Regions from separate parts of the Pseudoalteromonas sp. CF6-2 genome, predicted to be linked through region 2. Evidence: predicted binding sites of a transcription regulator. Region 2 holds the regulator's gene; each other region holds the start of a gene.

Region 1 (3,138 bases), 560 kb from region 2:
TTAAACCTTCACCTCGTTTTGAGGCAATGGCTGTTAGCTCATCATCTAAAAGCGCAGCAATAGACTCTAAATAAGAGACTTGCTGTGTTAATTTGCTGGCAATTAAATGGTTATGATCAGCCATAAACGTCAAACTCGAATGCTGCGATGTTCTTTGCTAGTTTTTCAGTATCAATTTGATACTTTCCTTCGCTGATTGCTTTTTTCAACTCAGCGACTTTTGTACTGTCAAAACCAGATGACTGCTCAGCCTTTTCTTGCAAAGATTTTAATTGCTTTGCTTGCGGCGTTAAACTCACTGAATCTGCACTGGCTTTAGGCGCAGCTGATTTAGCCGTTTGCGTGTTAAGGTTATCTTTTTGTAAATCAAGCTGTTTTTGCTTGGTATTCGTCAACACAGATGTTTGCTGACTATTATTATTGACGTTGCTTACCATTATTTTGACCTATACATTACCCAACATATGCCTTGGTATCGGCAGGCACACAAGATACTTTAACATAAATATTAAAAATTAAATATTCACCTGTACAGACTCGACACCATCCACGCGTGCATTTAATACTTTACCTGATTTTTTGTTTTTTACACGTACTAATTCATCAAGCGTACCATCTTCTAAAGCAACACCTGTTGTTTTGATTCTAAGTCCACGTATCGCTGCAATGATGGTTACATTATCCCCTTTGCACACCATACAAATATGGCTCATGACAATCGGAAGACCGCTGCGGATATTACGTTTGCTCCGACTTCCTATTAGCACTGATTCATCTTGAATATATTGCGTACGAACAAATTGTTTAGGCTTCATTTCAAGACGCAGATGTTCAGCTTTAATAACCTCTCCACGAGTTAAATTGGTTGTTACTACTACCACAGGCTCAAGTTCAATAATTCTGACATGCACATACTGCGTCCAACTATTTAAGTCTTCGCATTTAAGTTGTACGGTTACCTGCCGATTAAAAGGAGGTTCAGTCGGAACGGTTTTACTCAGCGGTAACTGACAAGGCCTATCAGGGATTCGGCTATCAAGAGGCAGTGCGCTGACTTGTGGTGTTGAATCCAGATCAGTTATTTGTTCGCTGATAAAATCGATAGCGATTTGTTGAAGTTGCTGGTGATTATAGACTTCAGCGTGAAGTTGCGTACTAAGCAACAGGCTAGCAAGAAAATAAAAAACACTGTATCTTCGGCTTTTTTTTAACAAACTCATCATGTTTCGACTATGCTTATGGTTGAAAACAAGGTATAAATATTTTGCGTCAAAAAACAGACGCTTTGTAACCTTATGTAGCTTTAACACAAAGAAAGCAATTATTGTTCCGACTCTGGTTGTTTATCTTTAGGAGATTGAAATGGCAGGCATTTTAGACTCAGTTAACCAGCGTACTCAGTTGGTTGGGCAAAACCGCCTTGAATTACTATTATTCAAACTCAGAGGGCGTCAACGCTTTGGTATTAACGTGTTTAAAGTAAGAGAGGTTTTACAATGCCCACCGCTTACAAACATGCCAAAATCAAACGCCTATATCCGTGGTGTGGCCCATATTCGAGGTCAAACTATCTCAGTTATCGATTTATCTATGGCTGTTGGCGGTCCTGCGATTGAAAATATTAAAGATAGTTTTATTATCATTGCGGAATACAATCGCTCAGTTCAAGGCTTTTTAGTCGGTGGTGTTGAACGTATTGTAAATATGAATTGGGAAAAAATTATGCCTCCGCCATCAGGCGCTGGCCGTTATTCGTATTTGACAGCCGTTACCGAAATTGAAAACGAGCTGGTAGAGATCCTTGACGTTGAAAAGATTCTTAACGAGATTTGCCCGGTTAATACTGAGGTCAGCGCTGAGGTTGTGGGCGAAGGCGAAATTCAAAAAGATTTAGGCGAACGCATTGTCTTTATTGCTGATGATTCTGCGGTAGCAAGAAACCAAGTTAAGCGTGCACTTGAGCCATTAGGTGTGCAAACTGAACTTGCTAAAAATGGTAAAGAAGCGTTACTCAGGCTACGTGAAATTGCTGAACTTGACTGTCAAAACAACATCACTGAACGTGTTGGGTTGCTGATATCTGATGTTGAAATGCCTGAAATGGACGGTTATACCCTAACAGCAGAAATAAAAGCCGATCCAAAATTATCACCGCTACATGTTATTTTACATACATCGCTGAGTGGTGTATTTAATCAAGCAATGATTGAAAAAGTGGGTGCGGATGATTTTATTGCAAAGTTTAACCCTGATGAATTAGCGAGAGCTGTTAAAAAATGGGTTCACTGTGATTAATAATTTATAGGTGGTATTACTTTGGAAAATAAGCACTTACAACAAAGCGAATACGATCAATTTCGCTCTTTTTTAGAGCAACAATGTGGGATTGTGTTAGGTGATAATAAACTTTATTTAGTTAAGAGTCGCCTAGCCCCATTGATGGCTCGCTTTAGTGTGGAATCGTTATCACAGCTTGTGAGCAAAACATTAAGCCCTCATGAGAGGCAGTTACGTGCCGCAGTTGTTGATGCGATGACGACAAACGAAACACTTTGGTTTCGTGATCAATACCCCTTTGAGTTACTTAAAACTAAATTGTTTCCTGAATTTAAAGACTTGCGTAGACCGGTGAAAATTTGGTCTGCGGCAAGCTCTTCTGGTCAAGAGCCTTACTCGATAGCTATGTCGGTTGCTGAGTTTCAGTCTAAGCAACCTGGTGTTTTAAAAATGGGTGCGCAGATTATCGGTACTGATATTTCAAATACTATGCTTGATATGTGTAAGAATGCAGAATACGACTCACTTGCCCTCGCACGAGGCTTGTCGATGGAAAGGCGGCAAAAGTTCTTTAAGGATAGTGGCAATGGTATGGCGCAGGTGGTTGATCCAATAAGAAAAATGGTCAGTTTTAGGCATCTAAACTTATTAGATTCTTATGCCTTGATGGGCAAGTTTGATATTATTTTTTGCCGCAATGTACTGATTTACTTTTCACCAGAGGTTAAGGCAAAAATTATTGCGCAATTTGCGCAGGCACTTAACCCTAAAGGCTATTTATTTTTAGGTGCATCTGAGTCAATGGCAGGTTTAAGTGATAGTTTTGATATGGTACGTTGTAATCCAGGTATCATCTACCAG
Region 2 (3,138 bases):
GAAGAAAAACAAGAAGATGGCACGGTTATGAGCGCCAGTGCAGACGAAGTACGTTACGATGTAGCAAAGCGTTTACTCACTTTAGTTGGCGATGCACAAGTGACACAAGCAGGGCAAAAAGTCAGTGCAAAAAGTATAACTTATGACATGGAACAACAACTCATTAGTGCTGAAAAAGACGAAAATTCAACGGATCGTGTGCATACAATCTTAGTGCCTGTTGATAATAAAAAAGATGATAAAGGCCAGCCATGAGTACATTAAAAGCAGAGCTGTTAGCAAAGAGCTATAAAGGCCGCCAAGTTGTCAAAAATGTGGGACTAGAAGTCGAAGCTGGCAGTATTGTTGGCCTACTAGGCCCTAATGGTGCAGGTAAAACCACCACCTTCTACATGATTGTTGGGCTAGTGCCAAGCGACAAAGGTAAAATTAGTATTGATGACAACGACATCACTTTATTACCCATGCACAATCGCGCTCGATTAGGTATTGGCTATTTACCCCAAGAATCATCCATTTTTAGAAAGTTGACGGTCTACCAAAATCTGATGGCGATTCTTGAAACACGTAAAGATCTTAAAAAACAGCAACGAGAAGAAACACTCAATAACCTGCTTGATGAATTTAGTATTCAGCACATTCGAGATAGCCAAGGTATGGCGCTATCAGGAGGCGAGCGTCGCCGTGTTGAAATCGCGCGAGCATTAGCCGCAGATCCAAAATTTATTCTGCTAGATGAGCCTTTTGCTGGTGTTGATCCAATTTCAGTGTTAGATATAAAGAAAATTATAGAGCATTTGAAAAACCGTGGTATCGGTGTACTAATAACTGACCATAATGTTCGAGAAACCCTTGATGTTTGTGAAAAAGCCTACATTGTTTCTCATGGGGAGCTAATTGCATCAGGCACGCCTGAACACGTATTAGCAGACCAAACCGTACGCGATGTTTATCTAGGCGAGCAATTCAGGTTGTAACCAATACACCACCGACTAGAGCATCTGCTAGACTTACAATAATGACAACATATTGATATTGACTCAAATTAGTATCAATAAATGATTTAAAAAGGATTGTTAGGGATACATGAGGCAATCATTACAGCTGCGCATGGGCCAGCAACTTACAATGACTCCACAACTGCAACAAGCCATTCGCTTATTGCAACTTAGTACATTGGATCTCCAGCAAGAAATACAAGAAGCGCTTGATAGTAATCCTCTACTTGAAGTGGAAGAAGCGGATTACAGTGAAGACGTAATCGGTAAAAACGAACAAAAATCTGACTCTGATGATTCACAAGTCACTGCTACGGCAGAAGAAGCACCAAGTGAGTACGAGCAAGAAAGCAGTGATGCACTCAATAAAGATACCGTTAGTGACGACCTAGCAATGGACGTCACGTGGGATGAGTACATGAGTGCAGCTCCTTCAACCTCTTCAGGGCCAATGCCAGAAGATGAGTCTATTTATCAAGGTGCGTCAACCGAAACTCTCCACGAATATCTGATGTGGCAACTACAGTTGACCCCATTTAGTCCAACTGATGAAGCAATTGCTGTTGCTATAGTCGAAGCTATTGATGACTCAGGTATTTTAACCGTCAGTTGTGAGGATATTGTTGAAAGCTTTAATCAAAACGATGATGAAGAAGAAGAAATAGAACTTGATGAAGTCGAAGCGGTCCTAAAAAGAATACAGCTATTTGATCCTGTCGGCATTGGTGCTCGCAGTTTACAAGAGTGCCTATGTATTCAACTTCGTCAATTCGATGCAGATACACCTTATTTGGCTGAAACTAAAATGGTTTTATCTGAGCACATCGAATTATTAGCAAGTCGCGACTATCGTACTTTGATGAAAAAGACTAAGCTTAAAGAAAACGAGCTAAAAGAAGTCATGACGCTTATCCATAGCTTGAACCCTAAGCCCGCGGATAGCATCGTACGTGAAGAGTCTGAATACGTCATACCCGACGTATCAGTAAAAAAAGTAAAAGGTCGTTGGGTCGTTGAGCTTAACCCTGACTGTATGCCAAAGATCAGAGTGAATAGCCAATATGCGGCTATGTCACGCTCTGTAAAATCAAGCAGCGACAGTCAGTTTATTCGCTCTCATCTGCAAGAAGCTAAGTGGTTTATTAAAAGCTTAGAGAGCCGGAATGATACTTTATTAAAAGTAACGAACTGTATTGTTCAACAACAACAGGCTTTCTTTGAACACGGCCCTGAGGCGATGAAACCGATGGTGCTAAATGATGTCGCTGAAATGGTCGAAATGCATGAATCGACGATTTCACGGGTTACAACGCAAAAATATATGCATACCCCAAGGGGTATTTTTGAGTTGAAATATTTCTTCTCAAGCCACGTCAGCACAGAAAATGGTGGCGAGTGTTCATCAACGGCAATACGCGCTTTAATCAAAAAGCTTATTGCCGCAGAAAACTCAGCGAAGCCATTGAGTGATAGTAAGATTGCAGATATATTGGCTGAGCAAGGAATTAAAGTAGCTAGACGTACAATTGCAAAATACCGAGAGTCTCTAGCAATACCGCCGTCTAATCAGCGTAAAAGCTTGATTTAGACGTTTTACATAGAAGGAAAATGCTTATGCAACTAAACCTAACTGGTCGTCATGTAGAAATCACAGATTCATTAAAAGACTATGTAAACACCAAGTTTGCGAAACTAGAAAGGCATTTTGATCATATTAATAATGTTCATGTCATTTTAGACGTAGAAAAATTAAGTCAAAAAGCAGAAGCAACTTTACATGTAAACGGAGGCGAACTGTTTGCCTCTACAGAGCATCAAGATATGTACGCGGCCATCGACTCGCTAATTGATAAGCTTGATCGCCAAGTAATTAAACACAAAGAGAAATTAGCTCGACACTAAATTATGAAACTTAGTTCACTTACTAGCCAGGACTGCAGCAAAGCTGCGGTCCTTTTTAATAGCAAAAAAAGAATTCTCGAATTTATCAGCGAACTCGCTCATGAGCAGCTTCCTCATCTATCGCAGCAAGATATTCTTAATGCTTTACTCAATCGAGAAAAATTGGGGAGCACAGGAATTGGTAGAGGTATTGCTATTCCGCATGGTCGTATGTCAGGTGCTGATAAACCGCATGCGT
Region 3 (3,138 bases), 530 kb from region 2:
TTGGTAATGCGATTAAAACGTGTCGACAACAAATTCATTGATGACACAAGCTTAGCAAACTCGTAGGTGCGCGGTACTTTTGACTTTATAAAGCGTTTTTCACTTAATGCCACCGCTTGTTTCATTACATCATTGAGTGGACTCAGAATTTTAGATAGAAAATAAGCCCCTGCAATACAAGCCGCCACTGCAACAACTAAAAAGCTAAAGAATAAATGGACAGCACTTTGCCACAGTGCATCTTGCGTATACTGGCTATGGCTTTCAACATACAAAGTACCAAATTGTTGCCAGCCATCACTCACTTGAGCAACGCCCGGCGCAACCTCTAACTTATAAAAATGCCTAAACCAACTCGGTGCGTTTAAAGTAAGCTCACCCGTATAAAGGCGTTTAATTATTGTTTTACCATGTGGGTCTCGTAGCTCAATTCGATGGTAATAACCAGTATCAAATGAGGCAGAGACTAAAAGCTCTATTTCAACAGGGTCTTTACTCATTTGACTCAACATCAAGGCGAGTGAGTTAGCATTATCTATATTTTTCATTCGCAACTCAGTCGTAAAGTACTCTTTTGCAGAATTAGTACTGATCAATAAACTACTCACAAAACCAATAATGATTAGTAGCAAAATAGCAATCCATAGCTCTTGCTTTAAGGTAATGGTTTTATTTCGTTTGAGTCTGAATAAATTAAATACCTTCACCATCGCACTCCTTCTTTGCGTGATTGCTCTAATATATGACGCCACCGTGATAGCCTAGCAGTCGGATCGGCCACACTCTTTGTTGAATTATTGGCCCACAAGCCTTTGCTGTTAAAGCTAAAAACAGGGCTAAGATCGGTCCGCTTAGCAGCAGGCAGTACCTTAACAATTAAACTGTCTAAAATAAGTGGTTGTGCATTCGGGTGTGTAAAGTAGCCAAGCACCATGTGCGCTTGTGTTTTTCGCGTACCAGCTAGTTGAGCTTTTACATAGATAAGCCGTAATTTATCGTCACTCACTCCAAGTGCTCTTAGGCTTATATACTTGGCAATTGCGTAATCTTCACAATCACCTAGCCCTTTTCCAAGCGTTTCAAGAGGGGTCGCCCAATAGTCTTCTTGCTTCCATAATTGAATATCAGTTTGATAACGCAGACTACGGGCAAAAAACTCGTTAACAACAAGTACCTGTTGTTGTTCGGGTAAATTAGAAGCCTGCTGCAACATCCCTTGCCACTGCCTTGCAACAGTGACCCTATTGGCACCGAAACGCTGCTGCATCTGTTGAATAAAAGTGGTAAATTCAATAACTAAGCGATCAGCTATTGCAGAATGACTTAAACATAGAATAATGACAACGGTTAACCAGCAGGCATGAGTTCGCCAAGTTTGATTTAAGGCAATCGCATATGCTCTAAACAGCATAGACAATTCCTAAAAGGAGAAAAGCTTGGTTAAAATGATATGTTAATGCCATTATGCTTTTGTTAAAACTAACAGTCTTAAAAGCATAGCACCCAAGCTGCAACTATGAGAATTTAGTACTTAATAATAAGTCACTTTTTTTACTTCACGCGGTTTAATTTCACCAATATATAAGTCATGTACTCGTTTCATGTCCAGTTGTAACTCCGTGGCGTAAGTGTCGCCCACCGCATACGTTTTAATGACCTGAGCACCTTTGATAACACCCTGCACTTTGCTTTGTAGCTGATCGTTATGTGCAATGCTGTTTTGTACCGTCGTCCCTGCGGAAATCTTTTGCCCATAAACCTGTTCAGCTAACTCACGATATGCTTCAAGTTTTGAGGCTTTAATCGCAAGTAAAGTTCGTTGTGATTTGTTATCACTTGGTTGAGCACTAATGGGTGCATAACCAACAGCTTTTAAAATCGGGTAGTCATCAGGCTCGATATAAGTGTACTCGACGTGTTTATCAAAAATACTACTGCAACCACTTAGTGCAATACAGGCTGCTAGGCCACAAACTAACATTGCTCGCATAACTTGTTTCCGTTAAAAACTCATTTTCTACAAATATGCACGTTTAGTGCCAATCTGGTACATTACTTGCTGAGTACTTGGTATCAATGAACAGTGTCGCTAGGTATTTGCATGAAGTGTCTATTAAAAACGAGTTTATACAGCATGGGGGTGGCCTTTACTCTTGTTTTTTCTAACAATAGTTTAGCTCAATGGTTTGAATCTACAGGCCATGCAGCGATTAAAGATGGTGATACAAGTCAGGCCAAATCTGCCGCAATGAAAGATGCGATAACCCAAGCATTAGTGTTTTCTGGGGCGCGTGTTAGCTCTGTACAAACCCTGGTAGACGGAGTTTTGACGCAAGATCAGCTTAAAATTAGTAGCCATGGTGAGATCCAAAAAATAGAGCTTATTAGCGAAGATCGTCATAACGATACCTATGCAATTACACTTCGCTTAGATATTTTTCCACAAGCTGAAGAATGCCCTGCAAATAAGTATGCTAAATTCATCGCAATAACACAAAGTCAGTTGGCCAACAGAGAGCAAGCGAGAATGGGCCAAATTTTTGACGTCAATAAAGCCATTAGTGAACAGCTTTATACTCGCTTGAGTAATACGCAAATGGCCGCAAAACCGACAGCCTATTACAATGTGCCGTTGCGCGTGGATCATTTTTTCACCCAACAGTATGACTACAGCGATGCATTACTCGAAGAGATAACCAGTCGTAGTAACTCACAATATGTATTACTCAGTCGTATCCGCGATTTATCGGTAAACCGTAAACTCAATAACGATTATGCATTTTGGCAAGATGATAGCTTTAAGCGTGCTTACAAAGCCGATTATGTTTTATTTGATGGCACTACTTACGAAAAGCTATGGCAGAAAAGTTACCAAACTGAGGGAATTTGGCCATACAAAAAAACCGACATCATTGATGTGTATAGCGACCGCTTTTGGGAGACCGATTATGGTCAAGCCATCAGTGAGGTAAACCAAACCCTCACCTATGACTTGCAAGCGGCTATGGCTTGTTTACCTACACAAGGCAAAATTTTGCATATTGAAAATGGCAAATTAATAATCAACCTAGGTAAAGCGCATGGTTTACAGCAAGGGGAGTTATTAAATATTGCTCATCACAACTACATGACAGATGC
Region 4 (3,138 bases), 340 kb from region 2:
GGCTAGGTAACTCATTTAACCAAAGCAACGATTGGTCTCGCGCTATTAGGCGATGTTCAAAATGTCGCTCTATTTTGCTCATCATCACCGAAAAGTCTAATTCGGTGATGCTCTCCTTACTGGTGCGAATTGCATTATAATTTAAAAGGCTTTCAATCATAATGCGTAACCGCGCCATACTTTGCGTAATAAGCTCTAATACTGCTTGCTGCTCTGCATTAATAGGTCCAACTATTTCATCAACAAGTAGATCTGTTCCTTCAACCATAGAAGCCAATGGGGTTTTTAATTCATGTGTAACATGACGTAAGAATGTATCTTTTTGCTGTTCAAGCATATGTAGTTGCGCTTGTACCCACTGTAACTTGTTGCCCAACTCAATCAACTCAGCAGAACCTTTAACAGAAATATTTTGTTGCCAATGTCCTTGTCCCAGTTTATCGATAACAGATGTCAATTCGCGTAAACGCCCACTGATCCGCCATAAAAACCCGCCACTCACCAGCAAAGTAATAGGGATCAATGCCAATAGCCAATTTATAAATGACGCTTGTAAGGTTTTTAAGTGTTGTTGGTTTTTCGTGATGCGTAATTCATTCTGATCACGTAGCCACACCGTTTGCTCTGCAATTAGTTTACTGGCTGGTGCAAACAGCTCACCATCTTGCTTTTGTTCATCTACTAAGTGTTGCTGAGCAAAGCTCAACACATCAGCCAGCTGCTGCCATTGGTTAACGTAATCTGGTGAGGGACTCAAAAAAATTAGCTCATCAATGCTTTGCAAAGATGACTGCCATTTATTTGCAATTAAGGTATCAAGTGATTCACTTTTCAACACCCAGTTTTGCCTCGTTGCTCGCTCAAGGCTATTTAGGTCTTGCTTAAGACTATTAAATGTTTTGGTTACTAAGTAGTTATCGCTCACTATTTTTTGAGTGACAGCAAGCTGCTTGTTGAGCGCATTTAAAAATAGGATCACCACCAAAGATAAAGGCAATAACGATAAAAGAGTACTAAATACAAACTGCCCGATTAAGTTGGGACGCCAATCGAGTAGGTGTTTGAACTTGCTGCTAGCTTGCCTTTGCATAGGTTTCCTTCAAGGTGTGACAGGTATAAATTATCTATGAGCTAAGTTATACACTGGCTGAATTTTATCTGAAATTCAGCACTATTTTCACTAAAAAATCAATATCGTTGCAATTTGGAGACAAACTAAACAACTGATTTTAAAAGGTTAAATTTAAAAGTTTATTTTCCCGTTGCAAAAAAGACACAAAACCATGTAAGAATTTCTACCGACACACGCTCAAAAACACATAACAGTATGATAATTAAGAAATTTTAACTTTGGCATTGTTTTTGTATTAGAGTAAATAATTAATTTTCTTAGGAATTAAAATGAAGAAATTAGCCCTTGCTGTGCTGACGGCTGTGTGTTGTATCTCAACAGCGACTTATGCCCTTAATTTAAATGATTCTTTTAAAGAACTGGACAAAGACAGTAACGGCATTTTAAGTGAATCAGAGGCATCGGAAGACGCACTGTTACACGACAACTTTTCACAAATTGATACGAATCAAGATGGCCAAATTTCTTTTTCAGAATTTCAATTGTTTGTTCAATAGGAGATTGTAATGAAACAACTTATTGCCGCTTTCTCGCTGATGTTTTTAGTGATCAGCGCGACCGTTTTAGCATCACAAATGGATGTACGTTTCGCTAAATTTGATACGAATGCCGATGGTGAAATTTCGCTTACAGAAGCCACACAACATGAGGACTTACTGAAGCAGTTTGCTGATCTAGATAAAAATGACGATCAGGTTCTATCAGAGCAAGAGTTTGAGAAATTCAAACTTTAACGACTTAAAGTGTTTGCCATAATCCCTGAGGGAGTGTGTAAACGGATTTAATTTTGGGAATTAAATTATGGCAAGCACTTTCACTAACAAGGAGCGCAGTATGAAAATAGTCTCAGTTATTTCACTAATCCTTATTACGTTTAGCTTTAATAGCTTTGCATTAGATGTAAAACAACGTTTTAATCATCTCGATAAGGATAAAGATGGCTATTTAAGCCCTGACGAACTTACGCCTCAGCCTCATCTTAAAAAGCGTATAAGTCAGTGGGATCAAGATAATGACAAGCGCATATCACTCCTTGAGTTTAAAAATTATTTAACAAGTAAGAGCTAACAAACAATGACAAGATTAACCATCACCAGCTTAGTTTCATGTTTTCTTTTTAGTACTATGAGCTTAGCCTCTGGCAGTATTGGTGAGAAGTTTAAACAACTTGATCGCAATGATGACGGCTATTTGAGTCGCTCTGAATCAGCACGAGACCCAGCACTTTGGTCTCGTTTTCAAAGTTACGATAAAGACAAAGATAACAAGTTATCGCTCGCAGAGTTTGAAGTTTACGCTAGCAAATAAATTGAGGGTGTGCCAAGCACCCTTCCCCTGCCATTTTTGTTCAAGTAGTTGCAGTTTATTACAACTCTGATACTGTTTTTATAAATCAATAAAAACAAGACAATTATGAAATTCATCATCGGCTTACTCGCATCAGCATCACTATCCTGTTTTGCAAACACAACGGTCATCTATAACGTCAATGGCTACACACCGACCTATAAAGGGGATACTAAGCAGTTTTCAACACTGGTTATTAAAGACGGCAAGGTGGTCAAAACAGGCAATGACTCCTTAAAAGCCAGTTATCCTGATGCAACGGCCCTAGATGGTGAACAGGCGACTTTACTACCTGGGCTTATTGACGCTCATGGCCATGTTATTGGCCTTGGTAATAACCTATCACAACTGGATGTTAGAAATACCCGCTCAGTTGATGAGGTAGGAAAAAAGCTCGCAGAATTTGCGAAAGATAAACAAGGCTGGATCATTGGTCGTGGCTGGAACCAAGAGCAATGGCCAGGCGCGCAATTTCCTACGGCAGCAGACTTAGACCGCTATGTAAAAGATAAGCCTGTGGTACTGTCTCGAGTTGATGGCCATGCGGTGTGGGTTAATTCGAAAGCCATGGCGCTTGCTGGTATCGAAAAAGACACTCGCTCTCCTGCTGGTGGTGAAATTTTAAAACTGGATTCAGGGCTAGCTTCAGGTGTCTTCAT

The links. The regulator sigma-54, encoded in region 2, starts transcription at its own class of promoters, with help from an activator protein. The targets are predictions, from matches to a motif close to GTTGGCACGNNNNTNGNNT.
Region 1: a site for sigma-54 is predicted at 1,316-1,334, ahead of flgA (flagellar basal body P-ring formation chaperone FlgA). Genes of this name have one in related genera too.
Region 3: a site for sigma-54 is predicted at 2,026-2,044, ahead of L3Q70_RS11970 (LPP20 family lipoprotein). Genes of this name have one in related genera too.
Region 4: a site for sigma-54 is predicted at 1,350-1,368, ahead of L3Q70_RS12860 (EF-hand domain-containing protein). Genes of this name have one in related genera too.

What each region holds. Positions count from the first base shown of each region.
Region 1 covers NZ_CP091442.1:2,555,429-2,558,566, reverse strand. The annotation lists gene flgN (flagellar protein FlgN) at 1-124, opposite strand, end outside; gene flgM (flagellar biosynthesis anti-sigma factor FlgM) at 117-437, opposite strand; gene flgA (flagellar basal body P-ring formation chaperone FlgA) at 516-1,220, opposite strand; gene L3Q70_RS11915 (chemotaxis protein) at 1,363-2,295, shown strand; gene L3Q70_RS11910 (protein-glutamate O-methyltransferase CheR) at 2,317-3,138, shown strand, end outside.
Region 2 covers NZ_CP091442.1:3,110,755-3,113,892, forward strand. The annotation lists gene lptA (lipopolysaccharide transport periplasmic protein LptA) at 1-255, shown strand, start outside; gene lptB (LPS export ABC transporter ATP-binding protein) at 252-977, shown strand; gene L3Q70_RS14385 (RNA polymerase factor sigma-54) at 1,087-2,586, shown strand; gene hpf (ribosome hibernation promoting factor) at 2,613-2,900, shown strand; gene ptsN (PTS IIA-like nitrogen regulatory protein PtsN) at 2,904-3,138, shown strand, end outside.
Region 3 covers NZ_CP091442.1:2,577,605-2,580,742, forward strand. The annotation lists gene L3Q70_RS11960 (LapD/MoxY N-terminal periplasmic domain-containing protein) at 1-710, opposite strand, end outside; gene L3Q70_RS11965 (transglutaminase-like cysteine peptidase) at 704-1,411, opposite strand; gene L3Q70_RS11970 (LPP20 family lipoprotein) at 1,532-1,990, opposite strand; gene L3Q70_RS11975 (flagellar assembly protein FlgT) at 2,135-3,138, shown strand, end outside.
Region 4 covers NZ_CP091442.1:2,774,242-2,777,379, forward strand. The annotation lists gene L3Q70_RS12855 (HAMP domain-containing sensor histidine kinase) at 1-1,090, opposite strand, end outside; gene L3Q70_RS12860 (EF-hand domain-containing protein) at 1,402-1,629, shown strand; gene L3Q70_RS12865 (hypothetical protein) at 1,639-1,866, shown strand; gene L3Q70_RS12870 (EF-hand domain-containing protein) at 1,967-2,200, shown strand; gene L3Q70_RS12875 (EF-hand domain-containing protein) at 2,207-2,440, shown strand; gene L3Q70_RS12880 (amidohydrolase) at 2,546-3,138, shown strand, end outside.